One region of the Paraglaciecola sp. 2405UD69-4 genome, then DNA from elsewhere that is predicted to be linked to it. Evidence: predicted binding sites of a transcription regulator. Region 1 holds the regulator's gene; the other holds the start of a gene.
The links. Region 1 encodes sigma-54, which starts transcription at its own class of promoters, with help from an activator protein. Its sites were predicted from a motif close to GTTGGCACGNNNNTNGNNT; they were not measured.

Region 1 (11,297 bases):
GGTACTTTTTATTACAGGCGCAAAGGTATCTTCTTCATCTTCTAGCCCTGCCATGCTCATCATGGAGTGTTCAGCGTCTTCTCGAATGATATCTACAACATCATCTATGGTGATTCGGCCTACTAATTGATTGTTTTTATCTACCACTGGGGCAGATAACCAGTCATAGCGCTCAAAGAGATTGGCAACTTCACCGTCATCCATATCAACAGGAATTGCTTCTGAGTCTTTAATTAGCGTTTCTACTGGAGTGTCGGGAGCAGCGGTAATTAATTTTGTGAGGGCAACGCCACCCATGAGCTTGTCCTCACTATCGACCACGTAAAGGGTATCTGTGTGCTCGGGAATATCACCTTTTAAACGTAGATATCTTAAAACCACATCAACATTAATTTTGGGACGCAGTGTGATGGCGTCTGTGTTCATGATAAAGCCAGCTGTGTCTTCACCATATGACAGGCCGAGTTCAGCTCTTTGCCTATCCTGTTCATCCATAGCTGCTAAAATGTCTTGTGAGACAGCCTCAGGAAGGCCTCGTAGGGTGTCTACTAGGTCATCCGTATCCATCTCCTCTAACAAATCGGATACCATATCTGGCTGCATGGTATCTAATATGCCATTACGAACGTCTTCGGATAACTCCTCTAGCACATCACTATATAAACTAGGGGAGATAAGCTGCCAAATATCTATTCGGTTGCGGCTTGGGCTTGATTCCAATAAAAGAGCAATATCACAGGGTTGTAGGCTTTGTAACAACTCTGTGGCGAGGTCGTTTTGGCCAAGCTGTAATGCTTCGTTTATAGCATGACGTTGGCTACGAATGCTTTTGGATTCAAAGGTGTCTGGCATAGTTAACGTATATGTATCCAATATTGAGGGTTAAAAAGAAACAGTGTTACAAGGGCTCATAACGACAAATAGTGTAATGGATGCACGGCCTTTGGTCAGTACATATTTACGCACTTTTTATACAGTATGATGAAGCTAGCTTTATCTAGGAAGTTAATCACTTCCTATCTCTTTAAATAAGAAAGTAGTTTTATTTATTGTCTGGGTCCTCGGCAACCTCTTTTAATTCGCTTACTTTAATTTTTAGCTGTTCTATTTCAGCGTCAATAAGTTGCTGCTTATCTTTCTCTGCATGCTTAAGGCTCTCTTTTAGCTGCTCGATTCTTTGCAACATATCGAGCCTGTCATTTTCTATTTGTTGAGCTTGCTCTGCTTTATCGAAAATCAAGTCTTCAGCAATAGACTCATCTTTCACCTTTTTAAATGCAGGAGAGTGAGCAATCATGCGTTTAGCATCAGGACCTGCATGTTGGCTAATGAAATTAGGAGACATAATTTCAATATCGTTATCATGCAAGCAGTCCAATACATACTTATGTAGATTGGAACGTGCAGTTAGCAGGTTTTTAACTTCAACGAGCAAACCACTGATTTTGTAGCTAACAGAAAAATCTCCTAGCTTGGTTACATGGACAAAGCCGTCCTCAAGGCCACTTTGCTCGGCTGCTTTTAACAATAATTCCTCGATACGACTATGATGTAAGTCGTAGCCTAAGGATAACTCAACAGAAATAATGGTACCGGAGCGGCGTACTACAGTGACCGCATTAGTGATCAATATACTGTTTGGGATAGACACCAACTCTCGTGACTCTGTTTGCACCTCACAATCGAATAAACCCAGCTCAGTGACACGGCCAAAAGTACCATTGATGCGAATAAAATCACCTGTGCCAAATGGTTGAGTAAAGCGAAGTAGGGTACCGGCGACTAAGTTCCCGAATATAGTCGTAGAGGAAAATGCTAATAATCCAGATAAAACTAAGCCTATCAAGCTAAGGATTTGTATCTCAAGATTTTCCTTTAAGGGCAGTGAAATCACCACACTGATTAAGCCCACAAGTAATAGCAATAGCGTTACTACTTGGCGAGAAAAGGTGTTTTCATTGCCTTTATGCTGTTGCCTTATGAGCATGAGCTTTTGACTTAGCCAAGTTACAAAGCCAAAAAAACATAAAGTGACTAATGCGGGCAGCCAATCCATTAATAGGTTATCACTTAGGTCCACAAAATTTACCTTTTAGATACATGTCTTCTTATGGGCTTATCCTATCACTAAGCGTCAAATTAGTCGCTTTAGTAAGAGTGGCAATCAGGTTTTTGAATGTCTGCTAGTTCGGGGAGATACTTTTTAAATTTGCTGGGGTAAAAGTTGAATTGGGATGCGGAGGCAGCTAGCTCTTTTTTAACAGATAAATACTCGTTTACTCATCTTCATTGAAGCGAGTTGCCACTAATATTTCCACTGCATCTAACGCCTCTTTGGCGTCTGGTCCTTCACTCACAAATCTAATCTCTTTGCCTTGATTGCCTTCTAGCATCATTAAACCAAGCACACTGTTAGCTGAAGCGGTTTTTTCGCCAAGATGCAAAGTGATCTCAGCATCAAACTTATTGGTTAACTGAACCAGTTGCGTGGCAGCTCTAGCGTGAAGTCCAAGCTTGTTGACAATCAGTAATGTTTTCTCGAATGTGGCCATAGCGTTCTTCTTTGTAAGGCTTAGCGATTTAGTTCGCGATGCCGTATTTGTACATCAGGATGTGAGTCTGTAAATGCTTTCGCAAGGGTTTCTGCCACGTAAACTGAGCGATGTTGTCCACCTGTACAGCCAATGGCAATGGTGACATAGCTACGGTTGTTTCTTTCTAAGTGGGGGAGCCAAGTGGATATTAGATTTTGAATTTGCCAAATAAACTTAGTCACGATTGGCTGTGAGCCTAGAAAAATTTGTACTGGGGCATCTAAACCTGTGAGATGTTTTAGATCTGGCTCCCAATGGGGATTGGGTAAAAATCGCCCGTCAAACATATAGTCGGCATCTTTTGGTGTTCCATATTTAAATCCAAAAGATTCAAATACCAATACTAACCTTGAACTCTTTTTGCCTAAAATCCTTTCTCGCACTAGTTCTGCTAACTGATGTATCGATAATTGGTCTGTATCTAAATATAAATCAGCTCGCTCAGCGATAGGGGCAAGCAGTTGGCTTTCTGCCTGAATTGCAGCGGATAAGGATTTATTTTGTTTTGATAATGGGTGTAATCGTCTTGTTTCGCTGAAGCGTTTTATTAGAATATCGTCGCTGGCATCAAGGTAAAGAATGGTCACATCCCAAGATTCCGGTAGATAGTTAAGAATTTCTACTAGTTCATTTGGATCTTTAGGGAGGTTTCGAACATCAATGCTAACAGCTACTTGTTGGTATTCATCTACTACCGTGTGAATTAATGTGGGGAGCAGATTAACTGGGATATTATCGACGCAATAATACCCAAGGTCTTCTAGAGATCTTAGTACTACAGACTTGCCAGAGCCAGAGCGACCACTAGTAATGATAAGTTTCATTCGACTACAGCCTTGAATAGTTCTTCGTCTGTAGTGGCGGCACGCATCATTTTCAGCGTTTCTTTATTTGTTAGTTTTTCGGCAATTGCCGATAAAGTACCAAGGTGTTCTGAAGCTTTATCTGTGGGAACTAATATTGCAAAAAAAACATCAACAGGAGCATTGTCTATAGCTTCATAGTTGATAGGCGTTTCGCTGGTAACAACTATTGCAATCACCTCTTCTAGATTTTCAAGGCGCCCATGGGGTAAAGCTATGCCATTGCCAATCCCTGTGCTACCCATTTTTTCTCGGCACATAAGGCAAGATAAAATGGTGGCTTGATCTATTTCTAGTAAGTGTTGACTAGCAATATCACTGATATGTTCCAGGATTCTTTTTTTACTTGCTCCCTGAACTGCACACAAGGTGCAGTCAGGGTGAAGGATATCTTTAATTTCCATTGGCATATTCTAATTGTTGTAAGGAATTTAAGTTAGTGGCGTTGTAGCTTTTCCTTGTACTTTAACACCTGTCTATCGAGCTTATCTATTAATCCATCTATCGCAGCATACATATCAGAATGTTCTGATGTTGCGAATACTTCAGTACCACTGAGGTGCAAAGTTGCCTCTGCTTTTTGGGTTAGCTTTTCTACATTTAAAATGACGTGTACGTTATTGATATGATCGAAATGCCGTTCCAACTTAGTGAATTTGGTGTCGACGTAGTTCTTCAAAGAATCTGTAATATCTACATGATGACCGGTAAGGTTAATTTGCATATCGCCTTTTCCTTCTTTAATGCGCCTATAGTAGGCTCTTACGTTGATTTGACGGGGGTATCATTAAGGACTCCCGATATTTTGCTATTGTCCGCCGCGCGACCATTATGCCTTGGTCGGCCAACAATTGAGCAATTTTACTATCACTTAGTGGTTTACTGGGCATTTCTGCTGCGACTAGCTTCTTAATTAAAGCGCGTATAGCCGTAGAAGAACATTCGCCACCTGTTTCTGTGGCAACGTGGCTTGAGAAGAAATATTTAAGCTCAAAGATACCACGTGGTGTGTGCATATACTTTTGAGTAGTAACTCGTGAAATGGTGGATTCATGCATGTCGACCATTTCGGCAACATCATTTAACACCATAGGTTTCATCATTTCTGGACCATGCTCGAAAAACCCCATTTGCTGCTGAACTATGCAATTAGAGACTTTAAGTAGGGTGTCGTTACGACTTTCAACACTTTTTATAAACCATTTAGCTTCTTGGAGATGCGAGCGAATAAACTGACTGTCAGTTGAGCTTTTTACACTCTTGCTCATGGCCGCATATTGCTGATTTACATTAAGTTTTGGTAAGCTGTCTGGGTTGAGCTCTACTGTCCATCGGCCGTTCTTTTTGGCAACCGATACATCTGGAATTACGTATTCAGATTCACCAGTAACTATGGCTGTTCCTGGTCTTGGGTTGAGAGTTTGTAGTAAGCGCATTGCTTCACGTAATTCGTCTTCTTTCATGCGGGTTTTGCGCATTAAGGTTCGATAATCTTTACTACCAATGAGATCACAATAGTCGGTGATCAACATCTTGGCTTCTTCTAACCAAGGTGTATCAGGAGAAAATTGGTTTAGTTGAATAAGTAAACACTCTTGTGCGCTTCTCGCACCTGAGCCAATTGGATCAAACATCTGAATACGCTTTAACACGACTTCAACTTCATCCAACTCTATTTCTTCATCGTCCATGCTGGCTAGCACTTCTTCTGTACTTATCGTTAAATAACCAGCTTCGTCAATAGAGTCAATGATGGCCATTGCTATGGCGACATCTGTTTCACTGAAGTGAGTGAGGCGCATTTGCCACAGCAGGTGGTCTTGAATATTGTCTGTGGTTTCCCCTTGAAACACAGGTTCATCATCACTGGCTGAGCCTGAACTCGATGAGGATGATGTTGGAGCTGGGGCAGATGATGCACTTAGGTATTCGTCCCAAGTGCTGTCTAAAGGTAAATCTTCAGGGATATCATTATTTTGCAGAGCATCGCCAGCTTCTACGCTGTCAACGTTGACTTCTTGTTGCTCGCTTAATTTCTCTGCTGAGTCAGCAGAGTGGTTGGTTTCAAGTGCTTTATCGCCACTGGCATTGTCGTGTTGCTCTTCAACTTCAAGTAATGGATTTGAATCAAGGGCTTCTTGAATTTCAGTTTGCAAATCCAAAGTAGACAACTGCAACAGCTTGATAGCTTGCTGCAACTGAGGTGTCATTGTGAGCTGTTGGCTAAATTTTAACTGTAAAGAGGGTTTCATTCACTTCTTATATTTAATGTAATGTGTTTATCAGCCGAGTTAACGTATGTGCTAACTATAGCCTGAATTGTTCACCTAGGTATACATCTCTTACACGTTGATCACTTAAAACATCTTCCGCCGTACCCGACGCAATTAATTCACCGTGACTAACAATGTAAGCTTTTTCGCATACATCCAAGGTTTCCCGTACATTGTGGTCTGTTATTAAAACACCTAAACCACGGTCTCGTAAATGTTGAATTATGACTTTAATATCGTTAACTGATATAGGATCAACCCCTGCAAAAGGTTCATCTAAAAGTATAAAATCAGGATCTGCTGCTAGTGCTCTTGCTATTTCTACTCGGCGTCTTTCGCCACCTGATAAGCTCATTCCTAGACTATTACGAATATGATTGATATTGAATTCATCTAGTAGCGCGTCTGCTTGTTGTTCCCTTTGTTCTTTAGACAATTCTTTTCTAGTCTGCAATATTGCCATTAGGTTTTGGTATACAGTGAGCTTTCTAAATATTGATGCTTCCTGTGGAAGATAACCTATACCTTGCCTAGCACGCACATGCATGGGCTGTAAGGTTAATTCTTGTTGATCAATATAAATGTCACCTTTATCTAAAGGTACTAAACCTACAATCATATAAAAAGTGGTAGTTTTTCCCGCACCATTTGGCCCAAGTAAACCAACTATTTGCCCGGTTGAAACCTCTAGGCTAACGTCCCGTACTACTTGTCGAGACTTGTATGATTTTGCTAAATGGCTAGCTTTTAATAAGGCCATTAAGGTTGTTTATCCTGTTGTTTTTTTGCGTTTGACTTTTCTTTGGAGACGGGCTGAAAAGTTGTAATGACTGGCACGCTGCCTTGTTCGTCACCTTGAGCAATAATTTGTTCAAGTTCCATATTAAACACAATAGATTCACCTTTCACGCTACTTGCATTTTGTTCAATCTGCGCTCCACCTGACAAAGACAGTGCACGTGACTCACGCTTATATTCAATTCTGTTCGCTTTTGCGGTGACAATACTGCCGTCTTCTTGTTGTTGGGAGTACTCTGCTGGATTGCCCGTGGCAATGAATATTTCTTTGCCGTCTCCAGCACTTGCATCAATCTCTAATTCATCAGCTTTAAGCTCTAACGAGCCTTGTTTTATCACAACATTCCCTTCATGGAATGCTTTTTTAGCGATCCCGTCTGCTTGCTGATATAAAGAAGACAATTCAATCTTTTGATTAAAGTCATCTTTGCCGGCTACACTCTGCGCTGAAAATAGCAACGCAGCCAGTAAGCTAGCGTGACGCAGTAGGTTGATATACGGTTTTGACATGGTTAAGTAACTCGTATTTTTGGGTTTCTAAGTTTGCGGTAAAACCATTGCTATTAATGACATAGTTCGGGCCAATAATCTCTACAGCCTGATCAGAATACATGGTCTTATCTGTTAAGTTTACTTCGATAAAGTTAGTGCGAATAGTTTGTACATAGCCTTCTTCACTTAAGCTCGTCACTTTTACGTCTGTTTCAAATTGTAACCTTTGATCTTCGTATAGCGTCCCTTCTTTTGCGTCTACTTGCCAAGAATGTAACGTTTGAGCATATAACAAATAACTTGGTTCCTTGAAAAGTGTGAAGCCTAGTAAGTCATAATTCTCCATTTTTTCAGCATATACCTGATGGTTAATCTGCCCAAACTTGTCGTACAAAGTGCTCTTCATTTTATTGGCTTGATAGTTTGGTATCCAAGCTTCTTCAGTTTCGGGTAAGTTTTCTATTTTTTCCTGTTCTAGCCAAGCAGGTAAACTCAGTCCTAAGGCAAGGCTAAACAAAACCAATATACAAATCGTTAGGCGGCTCATACGCTAGCGCCATGAATATTGGTAAGTTGCCCTTTAGTTAGCAGGATTAAATCACACACTTCTCGAACAGCGCCAAATCCACCTTTCGTTTGTGTAACATAATCTGCAGTGCTTGCCACTAATGGGTGACCGTCATTGACACAGATATTTAGGCTTGCTGCATTGAACATCCCCATATCTGGCATATCGTCACCAATGGCAGCGGTTTGTTCGGCTTTTATGCCTAACTCTAATTGTAAGGCTTCAAGTGCAGGTTGTTTATCTTCACAGCCTTGCAATATATGTTTTACACCTAAGGCTGTCATTCTGGTTTCAACCATTTTAGATTTGCGGCCAGTAATCACAACCACATGAATTCCTATGTTCAAGAGAGCTTTGACCCCGTAGCCATCTCGGGTATGGAAAGCTTTTAATTCTTCGCCGTTTTGGCCCATGTATATACGACCATCTGAAAATACTCCATCTACATCACAGGCTAATAATTTAATTTCTGAGAGCTTTTCAAATAGTTGTTTTTCTACTTTTCCGTAGGGTGTTTCGATTGTCATGGTTAAATTATTCCAGCTTGAAGTAGTAGTTGCATATTTATTGCGCCCACAGGTATGCCTTCTTTGTTTGTGACAAATAATGAATTAATCTTGTGTTTTTGCATTAATTTCAATACTTCTGCAGCCAACATTTCCGAAGAGGCAGTGATGCTGTTTTTTGTCATAATGTCTTTAATGGCAACCTTATGTACGTCTATTTTATTGTCTAATACTCGCCTTAGGTCACCATCAGTGAAAATGCCCAGTAGCTTTCCAGATGCATCTACAACACCCGTCATACCAAGGGCTTTTTTAGATATTTCTACCAGGGCTGTGCTTAAGGTTTGATCTGGTGAAACCAAAGGCAAAGCTTCATGTTTTACCATGATATCGTCAAGCTTTAACAATAGTCGTTTACCCAAAGAGCCGCCAGGATGAGACATAGCGAAGTCCTCAGATGTAAAACCTCTCGCATCTAATAGGGCTACTGCAAGGGCGTCGCCCATGACTAATGTGGCGGTGGTGCTGGATGTTGGAGCTAGCCCAAGAGAACAGGCTTCTTTTTCAACTTTTACGCAAAGTTTAACGTCAGCATATTTCCCTAAAGCACTATTAACATTAGATGTCATTGCAATAATAGTAACACCTAGGCGCTTTACAACTGGTACTAATGCCAATAGCTCTGCGGTTTCTCCTGAGTTGGAGATTGTGAGCAGTATGTCTTGTTCTGTGAGCATTCCAAGGTCACCGTGATTGGCTTCCGCTGGATGCATAAAAAAGGCTGGCGTACCGGTACTTGCAAGGGTGGCAGATATTTTATGGCCTATGTGCCCTGATTTACCCATACCAGACACCACCACCTTACCTTTACATGCCATGATGAGTTCACAGGCTTTGGTAAAGTCGTCATCAATATACTGAGTTAACTGTTCAATCGCTTGTTTTTCTATTTCTAACACTTGAAGTGCAGATTGTTTAAATTTTGTCATAGGGATATCTAACTAAATAACAAAAATTGATAGCCAGCAAAGCAGGCCAAGAAACATAAACCTTCTACTCGGTTAATGCGCCTCGAGCCTCTAAAATTAAAGCTAAATATAATTAACAATAAGGTGAGCCCAAGCATAACAAAGCCATCTCTACTTGCTGCATTGATGTCAATTTCTCCTGGGTTTATTAGGCCTGGCATAGCAAGAACGGCTAAAATATTGAAAATATTAGATCCAATTATATTCCCTAAAGCTAAGTCGTCTTCATTTTTGAGAACACCAGCGATACAAGCTGCTAATTCAGGTAGGCTAGTGCCTATAGCAATAATGGTTAAACCTATAACTAATTCACTTAAACCAAAGTATCGAGCAATTATTTCTGCAGAGCCAACCATATAATGGGCGCTCAGAGGTAACACTATCATTCCAACTATTACCCAAAAAATAGCTTTGCCGGTGCTAACATCGGAAGGGATTTCGTTTTCTGTTTCTGGCTCCAGAGGATCGCCTTTGTCCATATTCAAGGACATCCAGGTTAACCCACCGATAGTGATGAAGAACAACACAATAAGGATAATGCCTTCAAAGCGGGTAAGTATGACGTCAGATAAGAAATACACAGCCAATATAGATACAAGCAGTAAAATAGGCATTTCTTTTTTCAGGGTGCTAGAGGCAATCGATAAAGGCTTTAACAATGCAGTAAACCCAAGTACTAAGGCTATATTTGTTATATTAGAACCGAGCGCATTACCAACGGCTGTGTCTGTCACTCCGTTAAATGATGCTGTTGCGGCAACCATAATTTCTGGAGCAGAGGAGCCCATTGCTACAATAGTTAAGCCGATTATCATGGGCGAAACGCCAATGTTTTTTGCTAAAGCTGAAGCGCCGTAAACAAACCTATCGGCTGACCAACTTAATACAATCAACCAAACTAAAAAATATCCCGCTTCAAAAATCACAAAAGCTCACTTCTATTAGTAAAACAGTTCAAACACTATAATCTTCAATTGTCGCAAAAAGAGATTGCTTTGCATATGGAGTTAAACATAAATATTTTGCAACTTTTCTTTTAAGGGGGAGGTCTAGTAATGTAACGAACAGAATGTTCCAACCTTAAACTTGGGGTTAGGTGCAAAAGGTGTATTTGAAGGTGTTTTGTTACCTTGCTGATGAAATTGAATATACCTTGTTACTTTTTCTCTTTGTTATTCGATTGAGAAACCTAATACAATATACCACAGTCTAGTAAAAACATTTAAACACCTACTTAAAATTGGAACATTGCCATATCAATGGAAAATTTGATTGAAATAGATAACCTAACCTTTAGCCGTAGCGGTCGGATCATATACGACAATATTTCTATGCGCATAAAAAAGGGAAAAACCACCGCGATAATGGGTCCCAGCGGAATTGGTAAAACCACTATGCTACGTTTGATGGGAGGCCAGCTTACTCCCGATAAAGGCGATATAAGGTTCAAAGGAGAGTCTATTCCCAATATGGGTAGAGGCCGACTGTTCGAAGTTCGCCGCGAAATGAGCATGTTGTTTCAAAGTGGTGCTCTTTTTACAGATATGTCTGTTTTTGAAAATATTGCTTTTCCTCTAAGAGAGCACACTAATTTATCTGAAGAATTAATAAATACTGTGGTGATGTTAAAGCTTCAGGCCGTTGGACTGCGTGGCGCTGCGCACTTGATGCCTGCTGAGTTATCAGGTGGTATGGCTCGAAGAGCGGCTTTGGCTAGGGCGATTGCTTTAGATCCTGAATTGATAATGTATGATGAACCTTTTGCAGGCCAAGACCCTATATCTATGGGGGTATTAGTTAAACTCATTAAAGCGCTAAATGATGCGCTTCAATTAACAAGCGTGGTAGTAACCCATGACGTCACAGAAGTGTTAACAATTGCAGACTATATCTACATCTTAGCTGAGAAAAAAGTGATAGGCAGTGGTACTCCTGAGGAAATTAAAAATAGTGACTCGCCGTTAGTTCAGCAGTTTTTGCAAGGTCAAGCCGATGGTCCTGTTCCTTTTCATTATCCTGCCAGCTCAATCGAAGTCGGCTTTTTAGGTGGTAAAGTATGAATTGGTTAGCATCTATTGGCGCGGCGACTATCGAGCGCTTTAGCCTGTTTGGTAGAGCCACTATTATGTTATTTGGGGCGATAATCGCTAAGCCACAACCGCTTAAAATGTTCCC
Region 2 (11,297 bases), on a different contig from region 1:
CGGAATAGTGTTCGTATACGAAGCTTTTGGCATTATCTGCTAATTCACTGGCATAGTCTTGATTAAATAGTAATTGTTCCCAGTAACCTAGTAGCTTTTGTTTCTCTCCTAGGGGGGCCAGTAATCCTGTCTTTTGGTGTTCAATTAGCTGGTCAATACCTGCTATGTTGTAAGCGGCAACTGGAATACCGGCAGCGGTTGCTTCCATTAGGCATCTTGGAATGCCTTCTAAGGTAGAGGTCATCACAAACAAATCAAAAGATTTTAACAAAGATAACCTGTCGTCTCTAAACCCTAAAAACTCAACATAGTCGTAGCTTGAAAGTTTTTGGCTGTAAGCTTCTAATTCTGCTCTGGCGTCACCATCGCCTAAAAGTACCAACCTAGTATCTGGGTGTTTGCTATGTAACTGTTCAAAAATATCTAAGATATCAAATATATTTTTACGACTAATCATTTGGCCGACAAAACCAATGCGCTTTTCTTTTGAGTTATCTCTAGGGGGAGTTGGGGTGGCTTCGACCTCAGATAAATCTACACCATTTTGAATATATAGTGTCTTAGCCTCTTTAACACCCATTCTCTTACAGTCTTGTTTTAGCTGCTGTGATAGGGGCACTACTTTGGTAGCGTATTTCATGGCTTGGCAACCAAGCCAAATAAAAGTACGTAACTTGATGTCTTTAGCATTTTCAAATCCATGGGGGGTTACTACACAAGGTACCCCTGCCTTTTTGGCTGCTAAAACACCAATTATATCTGACTTATAACCATGGGTATGGACTATATGGATATTCTTACTTTTGATGAGCTCTACCATTTTATTGACTGCAGAAAAATCAAACTTATTTTTCATGCTAACAATATGACAAGGTAGGTTTAACTTTTGATATTCCTTTACCAGCTCTAGTGGTTTTTGATCTGGCTCCATGGTGACTGCTAAATCGCAGCGTATATATGCTGGGTCTAGGTGTTTAGCTAATGCTAAAACCCAGCGCTCTGCACCGTAAAATCCAGTTGGGCATATAAACTGTAATACATTTATTGTGTGTTTGCGTGTTTGCTCAATTACTTCAGTCACAGGCATAGGTCCTTAATATGTTTTGATGCCAATGGATTTAAACAAACCTAACACCGTACCAATTGCTCTTGCGGGAAAATAACAAAAATAAAACTTTAGGATGTGAATTAAACTCAGTTTTTTGTCCGCAATTAAAAATAATCGCAAACTGTATATAAAAATAGGGAGTACTGCCACTAAAAAGCTCAATAAAGCGAATGAGAAAAAACCCAAAAGCAATAAAATTAATGACGCTGTGAACACTAAAAGCACTGCTGGTGGAGCGATAAAGCTAGGCCATTCTCTTAAAGGGATACTCCTTCCTGCAATAGACTGCAAATTAGACTGCCCCCGCCATATTTCTTTGTGAAACATATCTTTATATACTTTATCTTCACCGAGGTGAATGTAGGTTGCCTTCGATGTATAAAATAATTTACCCAGTTTAGCCGCTTGATCTGTGAAGTAATAATCCTCACAGGTAACTAAGTGCTCTGGAAATCCACCTATTTTATTAAAGTCTGCCTTTGTTAAAAATAGATTTCTGCCAGGCAAAAAGGCTACCTCACAATTCACATCTGCATTGCTTAAATTTGTACGTATTTTTTCTAGAGCTGGCGCATCATCATTACATATCTGCATAGCACTACTGATAATTCTATTTGGATTTAGTGCCAGCTCATTAATCATTTGCTCTATCCAGTTTTCTGATAACCAAATATCGGCATCAAGAAATGCCACATACTTCCCGGTAGCTTCAGAAACCCCATAATTACGCAGGGCAGAAATAGTTTCATTAACTGGCCTAGTGTATATGCTTAGTTGAAATAGTGGATTTTTGACAAGTTCCTGTTGTGTGAGCTCAGGTGTTTGGCTAACGACTATTACTTCAACGTTTTGCAAATTAAAGTTTTGACGGTTAATTGACTCTAATGTTTGGGATAACATTTCAAATCGTCCCTTATGAGGGATAATAAAAGATATTTGCATTTGTTATTATTTATCCTTATGTGCCTACGCCAAGCGTTTTTTTAGCCAGTTGATTTCTGCTGAGAGAGATAAATTGATTACTCGTTTGAGCATTACTTTGCATAGCCCACTTACAACAGATGTTTGTTGGTAGCTAGCCAAAGGCCAAGTTTTCATTGCATTAAAGCTTATGCCAGATGTGGAATTAAGAAACGACTCAACCATTCCTTGGTTTTGCATCAGCAAAACTAAAATGCGAGTGTAGCTTTTTGTGTCAGATTTACTTAGCTCTTCTGCTACATACTGTTGAAAGTAACGAGCTTTCACTGCGTATTTTTCTTGTTTATCTGGGGAGTAATAATATGCTCCAGCTAGTACATGGGCTTTTCGTAAATCTTGAGCTGTCCAAGTGTCATTTGGATACTCTAGAATGTTTGGTTTTTCTAAATAAGGGTATTCATGTTGAACCATCCATTCGGCATAGTTTAATAAACAATCTCGGCAATAATAAAAGTTCTCATCGAACTCTTTTCTACTTTCTTTTACCTGTAAATAACGACACAAGGATTGCAGTAATACAGTATAAAACCAAGTGTTTTCTACATCTTGTAAATTTCTATCGGCAACATCCTCATCGGGATGCATAGTATTAGCAAAAATATCTTCTATTCTATCCAAATAGTTTTGTTGTTGTGTTAATTCAAAGCTATCAAGAAGGGCATTAATGTAATTTGCGGTACCTCTGTCTAGCGGATATTGACCAGTAAAGTGATTTTTTGCACCTGGAATATGACGGTTTTTAAACGCTAAAAGTAGTTCAATACAAGTACCTGAGCCCTCATATACATGGGAAATCCAATTGCTTAAGGTTAGCACCGCATCTTTAGACTCTTGATTTCCTGTTAAGCAGTGATGTAAGTACAAACCAGTGGTGTAGCAATGCTGCCCGCCTGGGCCTCCTCCTCCAGCGTGATCTTGATAAGCATCACTGGACTGATATTTTGAATATGATCTATGGCTTGACGTAAAAGCTTTTAAATAATGGTCTGTATGCCAAAATAAACCACCGTTATATTCATCTTTATCAAGTTTTGTATGGTAAATATCAATGTCTCTTACATGCTTTGCTAAATCATCAGCTAATTCAAACCATTTGGTATTACCCGAGATTAGGTATTGCCTTAAAAAGCCATAAATAGGGTCGTATTGATTATTATAATGAGACACAAACAGATCGTCGCCCACATATCCTGATGTTTCGTGGTCTGCATATAAATCTCCAAAGTTGCGCCAACCATATTCATCTAGTGTTTCTCGTTTAGAAATAAAGCCAACGGAAGGAGCGAGTCCTAAATCAATTATAGGTTGGAGGGGAGTTAAATCTGAATTCTCTTGGTCTAAATACGGGTACAAATTTACGTCAGAGATCCACTGCCAGTTGATTGAACTTCTGTGAATAGGGCTGTTCGCTTTTAAGTCGTTAATTTCACTGTCTAAGGATATAAATAGGGTATACGACTTTTTCTCACCACCTTGTAGCTCGTGTGAGTAATAGGTTTCAGGGAATAAACCCAAAAATACGGTGTTTTCTTTTAATTTTAAGGATGCTGGAAAGTTTTGCCAAAACTTATCTAACCTTAGCGCTAAATTGTTTTTCAATTGAAGAACTGGTTGGCATCGTGTTCCTGATTGCTTTGTCCCGTCAACAGAAAGTTCATAACCATTCTTCAGCATGACTACTTTATTATCTTTATTTACATGAACTGGGCTTTGCCAATTAACACCACCACTTGAAAATTGTTCGCAGAATAAACTATCCCCTATGTAACTAAGATTATCTTCAATGTTAGTTAAGCTATGGCTGGGGTGACTTACCGTGGGGTTGGTATGTACATCTAAAATTAGGCTCTTGAAGTTAAAAGACCCTGGGTCTCCTAAATCCCATTTTCCATCTGTGTGTATAGCCCTGTTAGTGTTGTGGATTTGAACCGAACAGGTAAGTAAATTTAGTGGTATTAACCAATCTATATTAAGTTTGAAACTCACTAACGTATCTATAAACACTCCTTCAATCATCAGATATACAGACGAATCACTATCAGGTTTTAAGTTGCTGCGCTCAATTAATTTGGCGTGGCGAAACTTAGCCTGTATTGGCACTCCGTTGAGATCTGTTAATTTTAAATCTTTAGCGGTAAAAGATAAGATTGATTCTTCGTTGTGATTCAATAAATCAATGTGGTTCTCAATTAGATTAATTGATAGGGTTTTCGCATCTGCTTTGTATTGATAATCGTCAGTAATAACGATACAGGCTTCGGGTTCATTATTAGACGTGTAGTTGTTATCTGATTGCTCCTTAGATATACCTAAATAAATATTGGCTTTATAGTGTGCCAGGTAAGTTATTTTAAGCCATTTAATACTGCCATCAGGCCAGTAGGAGATAATTTGGCAAATGCCATCGATGGTATCTACTTCACTGTCATTATCATTTTGTGAGTTTAGGTTTAGCGATAATTGTTCAATATTAAAGACTAAAGACTCAGGTAAGGGAATTGAAACCTCACAATAACGCTCCTTTTCACTATGTGTGTCTTCGTTATGAGTAATTGGCAGTTGGATTTGATGTATATTAGCCATTTAATTTTGTCCGCAAGCTTGTATATATTCCCCCAAAGATCATATGTTTCCATTTTCTTAGTTGCTCTCTAATTAACAACAAAGGCTTTTGACGATAAAAACAATAGATATGCTGCTCGTAAGGTGGGGAGTTAGATAGTGAGCTTTTGTATTGGGCTTCTCCTGCTAAAAAGTCATAGGTTGTAACGTCAAGTTTTATTGCTTGTTCAATGATAAGGGTGTGGATCACTAATCCTACTTTAATTCTATTATCTTTATCGAAATTTATAGCTGAGAGGTAAAATGTCCAGGTTTTTCCATTAGTTAACAAATACACATGCCCAAGAGCCTCTGAATTATGAAACAAAGTATATAACCTACACTGCGTGCCACTTGTGTCTTGCTTAATTAAATTTCGATGAAATTTATAGAATACTGGATTATCAAAACCGCTACCGTAGATGGTAGAGCGCCATCTTTTCCGGTGTAATTCAGCGATATCACCAAGTGTTTTTTCTTTCTCTGTGGTATCGGAAGCTAATACTAACTTCAATGAATTACCTTCGTCTAACAATTTCAAAGAGCGCTTAATATGAGAGCGGGTATTTCTAGATAAGGACGCTAAATAATCTTCGAGTGTTTGTAATCCGGATAAGTTGACCATATAGCCAGTGGAAGATAACTCTTTTCTTTGCTTAAACCCTGAAATCTCTAGTTCATTAATAAAGCTAGGTGAGCTCATACCTATCTTTATGTCATCTATCGTGGGTATATTCTCAAGAGCAAGACATATCTGTTTAGTGGATTGTTGCGCATATTCTTTATGTACTAAAAATGTGTTTTGCTCAATCCAAGTTTGGTCTTCTTTTATATTGCCGCTCTTGTGTAAAAAGTATTGGTTGAAATTGAGTCCCCAAAATACACGTTTACGTTTGATCCCAAATAATGCCAAACCAACAATATTCTCACCAGCTGTTACTTCGATACAAATGCAGTTGTTGTTAGAAAGGTCTTTATTAGCTAACCACTGCTTAATCCAAAACCATGTGACAAATATAGAGGAGTTGCTTTGTGCTTCTAGTGCTAGCCATTTATGCGACAATTGTTCTAATTGATTTTCTTTCAGAAAATAACAGTTAGTCGTAAATGGTAATTGAGACATAAGTTCCTTTTCTATTTCTGACAAGGCTTGGTTCCAATAACGTGAAGTTGGTTAATGATATTAAGGCTAACCGAAACTAGACAGAAATCACATAGAAAAGAAAAACTACATGGAACATAAAAATACAAACTAATTAGATGTATATACTTTATTTTGAATAGACTCCATCCTTTTAAAAATTTAGATAAAGTCAGCTTCTAAGAACTCTAGCCTACTGTAGAGTTAGTGTTTCGCAACCTTTTACAGGGATAGTTTTATATAGCTGAGTATTGATTTAAATAAGCTGATATCTCTGATACTGATAACCGTTAGTAACAAAGCATTAGTATTATTTACACAGCTGGCGTTAGTATATAAATAGTTTGGAATAGGAAATAGGAAAAGTGATGTTGAAATTTCGTGTGGCATTTTTATGGTTTTTTATGATAGTTGCTTCAGGGTGTACTGAAAAAACTTCAGAAGAATATATCGAGCTCGCAAAAGAAAATATAGCGAAAGAAAATATATCTGCTGCCATAGTTGAGTTGAAAAATGCTATTCGAGTTAATCCTAACATAGCAGAATCAAGGTTTATGTTAGGGGAAATTTATGCTTCGCAAGGAAGCAGCCTAAGCGCAGAGAAAGAACTGAAATTAGCACTGGATCTAGGGTACGAAGCTAATGAAGTATTGCCGTTACTGGTCAAGGTGTATAGTTTACAGTTTAGGCAAAAAGAAATAATTGATTTAGTAGAAAGGGCTAGAGGTCTTTCTGCAGAGGTCATGACTTCATTATTAGTATACAAAGCTCTTGCACACTTTCAGTTAGGCGAAGAGTATAAAGCTAAAGAAGCCATTAGAGGTGCTAATGAAATATCCAGTGATTCTATTTATAGTCAATTGGGTAACGCTTATGTTGACCTTAGTAATAAACAGGTGGAAGCTTCATTACAGAAAATTGATCAAGTAATCGCAATTGAGCCCACCTTGTCTGATGCTTATTTGTTGAAAGGTCAGCTATCCACTTTACTAAATAATAGTAAAGCAGCAGTGGCAAGTTATGAAAAATACAAAGAGCTTTTACCGCAAAATATTCAATCTAGAATGTTTTTAGCGAATGCTTATATAAAAAATAATCAATTTGATATTGCGGAAAAAGAAGTGGACCAATTACTCAAGTCGAATCCAGACCAACCGTTTGTTAACCAGTTAAAAGGGATTATTCGTTATCAAGCTGATGATTTTGAAAATGCTAAATTGTTTATCGAAAAAGCGATTCAAAATAATTTGTCTTCTGTACCAAACAGAGTTATTGCTGGGCTTAGTGCTTTCAGGCTAAAAAATTACGAGCAAGCCTATGACCATATCTCTGCGATAAAAGGCCAATTGTCAGACGATAGCCCTATTCGAAAGTTACTGATTATTATCCAATTAAAATTAGGTCTTAACGAACAAGCAGGCGATGCCTTATCTGACTTTGATGGTTTAACTGAGGATGATGTATTACTGTTATCTTCCGCATCGTCTCAACTTTTAAGGCAAGGTAAAAATGAAGCGGCTAAAAAATTGGCTGTTGTAGCTAATAGACTGGATTATACCAATCCACTAAATTTGATTCAAAAAGGAATACTGGAGCTCACGTTAGATAACTTAGAAGGGATAGATAGTTTAGAAAGCGCATTAGAGTTAGACTCAAGCAGTGAGGCTGGTAAGAATGCTCTAGCCAAAGCTTATCTTGATGCAGGAATGTTTACTAAGGCTCTGGAGTTAGCAAACGTCTGGATTAGTAAAGAGCCTAATGATATCAAGGGCTATACCTTAGCCGCTAAAGCAGAGCTTGGTTTAAGTAATATAGCTAATGTTGAATTGCTTTATAACAAAGTATTGAATATTGCTCCAGCTAATCCAGAAGCAAACTTCTATTTTGCAGATATGAATGTCAATAAAGGTCGTTTTAAGAATGCTGAGAGTTATTTATTAAATGTTTTAGAAGTTCATACAGAAAATGTAATAGCTTTAAAAAAATATTTTCTTATCAACAAAAGATTAGGTGATTCCAGCAAAGGTTTAGCACGTATTGAAGAGGCATTTTCAAGAGCTTCAACTAACATTGGGATTAAATTACTTTATGCCTCTGCCTTGTATACGGATAGTCAATTTGACAAATTTATTAGTGTGTTTACTTTGGATGACACTGACGAAAATACCTCAAGCTTGTTATGGAATTTATTAGCAAACGTTTATTACAAACTAGAAGAACTAGAAAATCTGAATAAAATTTTAGGTAAATGGCATGCAGCCCAGCCTGATGATAAAAATGTATATCTGAAGATGATTACGTTAAATGATATGTTAGGAAATAACACAGAGGCGTTAACTGTCATAAGTGAAGCCAAACAGAAATTTCCAGATGATAAGCGCTTTAGCATACTTGCAGTTTATTTTTATATAAAGCTAGGAGAAGTAGTTCAAGGTAATAAAGCGTTTGCTAATTTACCTCTGGATACTCAAAACAGTGCAACAGGTCATGGGTTTAAAGGTCAGCTAATGGCTTTAGAGGGAGATTATGCAGGGGCCATCCCTAAGTTGAAAGAGTACTATGATGCGTATCCAAGTGATTATAATGCAAGTTTGTATGCTAAAGCTCTAAGGGATGATAAAAGATATACTGATGCATTAAAGTTTTTATTAAACCATGGAAATCAGACAGGTAGAGCTCTTGTCACTGAGTTGCAAATTGCGGAGTTGGCAATTTTAAGTGAGAATTTAGATTTAGCTAAATCATCGTATTTACATGTTATAGAAGTTGAGTCTGAGAATATTAACGCTCTTAACAACTTAGCATATTTATTATTTTTAGAGTCTGATTATCAAGGGGCTTTGTCATATGCTGAGAAGGCTGTAGTTCTAGCTCCTGATTCTCCTAGTGTGTTGGAAACATATTCACAGGTGTTATTTAAATTGGGGTATGAGGTAAAAGCAGAGGAGTACTCACTAAAATCTAAAGAGTTACGTAAGTCACTTCATTAGGTTTGGGACAGAAGAAACACCAACTATTATTACTTTTTTGTGTCAGTAATATTTACATTCTTGTTTGGTGTTGAGTTTGAGGTTGTAACTAGTTGTTGATTTGTAAGGTTTTTTGTTTGTTGGCATGTCCTGTGCATATTATTTTTTGAGGCAACTAAGATGTGTTATAAAATTTAATTGAAGGATTAAAACTATGTTGAAATTTAAAAAAGCTATTATGGCTTCTGCTTTAACGCTTGCTGCTGTAATGCCGGCTCAAGCTAATTTTGTATTGGATTCATTTAATTATCCGGCTCCAGGCGTAGAGCTAGAAGTAACCAATGTAACGCAAACTGACAGTGATCAAGAAGTTTCGGATGCAGGTGCGGATGTATTTTATACTTTAACCTGGCAAAGTGGACCTCCTTCAGATAGCGTCAATACTACTTCTAGTAGTTTGTTGTTTAACGACGGGTATCTTAATTATAGTGAAGACTCTGGTGTTAATTCTGTTTTATCCATTGACTACTTTGTAGATGTAAACGGAGACACTACATATGACGCTGGCGATAATACTGGAATTTTAGACCTTGCTACTGCTGGTAGTGACTTCTATTTCGATATTGTTAGTGCAGATGCTGGTTTTACTGTAGATATTTCTTTAACTGATATAAATGATGTAACATCAACTGCATCGGTAACTATTCCTGAAGTGGTTAATACGGATTTTGTTACTTTCCCAGTAAACTATACAGAATTGGTATCGTTGTCATTGTTCGGTGGTGTTGATCTAAGCCAAATATCTAGAGTTACTGCCGTTGTTGATTCATTAAATGGTAGTACTGATTTTATTTTGTCTGAAGTTGGTGTTGTTCCAGAGCCTTCTGCCTTAGCTATTTTAGGTTTGGGTCTTGTTGGTCTTGGGTTACGCCGTAGAAAATTAGTTTAATTATTAATTTAATTAAATGATCAAAAATCGCAAATAGCGTAATGCCAGTCAGTCAACAACTGACTGGCATTTTTTTTGTATAGATACTTCTTAGATTTTCTTCTTACCGCTCTTGGGTACTGCCTTGTCGGGTAAAATAAATAGTTTTAACGTGCCAAGTAGTTCTTGATTGTGCAACGGTAATTTGTTTGCGCTTCGTATGGGAATAGTGGTTAAGAATGCCATGAAATGTCGGGCGCAGTGAGAGAAACTCAGTCGTATTGGTGTGATGTCCAGCTCTTTAGTCGCATCAAGAATGGCTATACGAACAAGATTATAAGCAAGCAGCAGCCCCCATAATTCTTGACCAACCATGTCAGGTTTCTTACTTCTTAATGTATAATTTGCGTGCAGTAAGCTTTGTTTCATCTCTCTGAAGCCCAGTTCAATTTCCCAGCGCTCTGCATAGACTTCGGTTAATGAACTCAGTACTCGATAGGTAGTATGTCGTTAACCGCGCTTCTATCGTATCGGGGAGCATCCAATGCGTACTCTCACCAGCTTGCTGCCACTGATGAAGTAATCCAACAGAGTAATAACCTCTATTAAACAGTGTTAATGAATGACTGGATACCTCCACCAGACAGCATATTCGTACCTACGGGTAAGGACTCAGGCTGTGATTATTTCTATCACAACCAAATGCAGTGAAGTTTTCAGGGGTATCCTCAGTTCGATATACCACGCCATCTGCAGCGAGAAGATTTAGCCCATTCCATTGTTCGATTGCATAGGAGCCAAATGCTCTAGATGCTTGTAATTCAAATGTTTTTTAAACCGCTCCAAACCCAAGTCGCTGATGCGCTTGTACCAAGGCTCTGGGTGCGATTAACTTATGTTTACCGGGCAATGAAATGTCCAGTTTGCTAGCAATATCCCACACTGACGCGTGACGGAATAGGCTCATGCCGATGACAGACCATATCACTGCATCCAGCGGTCAACGACGTCTGCGTACAGTGATCACTCCTGCATGTTCGAAGGCTTGCTCTAGCAGCTCTGGGTGGAGTAACCCTTGAAGCTTATCGAGTGAGGTAAGTTCAGATAATTCGGATAATGTTGATTCTAAAACTGAGACGAGAGACATAAAAAAAATCCTGTGACCATGATCACAAGATTTTGATCTCATTACGCTGAGCGTCAAGTTATTTTGCTTAACTGATCGGCATTACGCAAATAGCGTTTTTTTTATATCTGTATTATAAGTTGTTATTCTCAATTCACTAATCTAGGATCCAAATAAATATCAAAGCTTTTTGCCCCCACCAGCCACTGATGGAGTACAGATGTTTGAAACTTATTTACCTGATTTAAAAAGTTGGTCCCATAATGCTCATTATGTAATGATGTAAGCTTAAATTATTTTTAGATCGTGACACCTATGTAACTAGTTCAATATTAGGTGTTATGGAATACTGAACTACTACCTTTAGAAACATTGTATATTGAGGTTTTAAAGTATTCGTTGTTGATTTGAAAGTCACGGATTGTTAAATGTGAAGAAACTTA

Region 2: the regulator sigma-54 is predicted to act here: its motif matches at 8,940-8,958, upstream of ACMUMK_RS05390 (PEP-CTERM sorting domain-containing protein).

What each region holds. Positions count from the first base shown of each region.
Region 1 covers NZ_JBLIXM010000003.1:148,321-159,617, forward strand. The annotation lists gene mgtE (magnesium transporter) at 1-852, opposite strand, end outside; gene ACMUMK_RS12845 (mechanosensitive ion channel domain-containing protein) at 1,043-2,080, opposite strand; gene ACMUMK_RS12850 (HPr family phosphocarrier protein) at 2,277-2,552, opposite strand; gene rapZ (RNase adapter RapZ) at 2,573-3,418, opposite strand; gene ptsN (PTS IIA-like nitrogen regulatory protein PtsN) at 3,415-3,861, opposite strand; gene hpf (ribosome hibernation promoting factor) at 3,894-4,181, opposite strand; gene ACMUMK_RS12870 (RNA polymerase factor sigma-54) at 4,207-5,709, opposite strand; gene lptB (LPS export ABC transporter ATP-binding protein) at 5,765-6,490, opposite strand; gene lptA (lipopolysaccharide transport periplasmic protein LptA) at 6,490-7,038, opposite strand; gene lptC (LPS export ABC transporter periplasmic protein LptC) at 7,001-7,567, opposite strand; gene kdsC (3-deoxy-manno-octulosonate-8-phosphatase KdsC) at 7,564-8,115, opposite strand; gene ACMUMK_RS12895 (KpsF/GutQ family sugar-phosphate isomerase) at 8,118-9,083, opposite strand; gene ACMUMK_RS12900 (calcium/sodium antiporter) at 9,092-10,048, opposite strand; gene ACMUMK_RS12905 (ATP-binding cassette domain-containing protein) at 10,382-11,182, shown strand; gene mlaE (lipid asymmetry maintenance ABC transporter permease subunit MlaE) at 11,179-11,297, shown strand, end outside.
Region 2 covers NZ_JBLIXM010000001.1:1,212,410-1,223,706, forward strand. The annotation lists gene ACMUMK_RS05365 (glycosyltransferase) at 1-1,081, opposite strand, end outside; gene ACMUMK_RS05370 (glycosyltransferase) at 1,094-2,050, opposite strand; gene ACMUMK_RS05375 (hypothetical protein) at 2,075-4,672, opposite strand; gene ACMUMK_RS05380 (GNAT family N-acetyltransferase) at 4,665-5,813, opposite strand; gene prsT (XrtA/PEP-CTERM system TPR-repeat protein PrsT) at 6,200-8,821, shown strand; gene ACMUMK_RS05390 (PEP-CTERM sorting domain-containing protein) at 9,015-9,749, shown strand; gene ACMUMK_RS05395 (hypothetical protein) at 9,840-10,157, opposite strand; gene ACMUMK_RS05400 (transposase domain-containing protein) at 10,561-10,695, opposite strand; gene ACMUMK_RS05405 (hypothetical protein) at 10,729-10,875, opposite strand; gene ACMUMK_RS05410 (PEP-CTERM/exosortase system-associated acyltransferase) at 11,285-11,297, shown strand, end outside.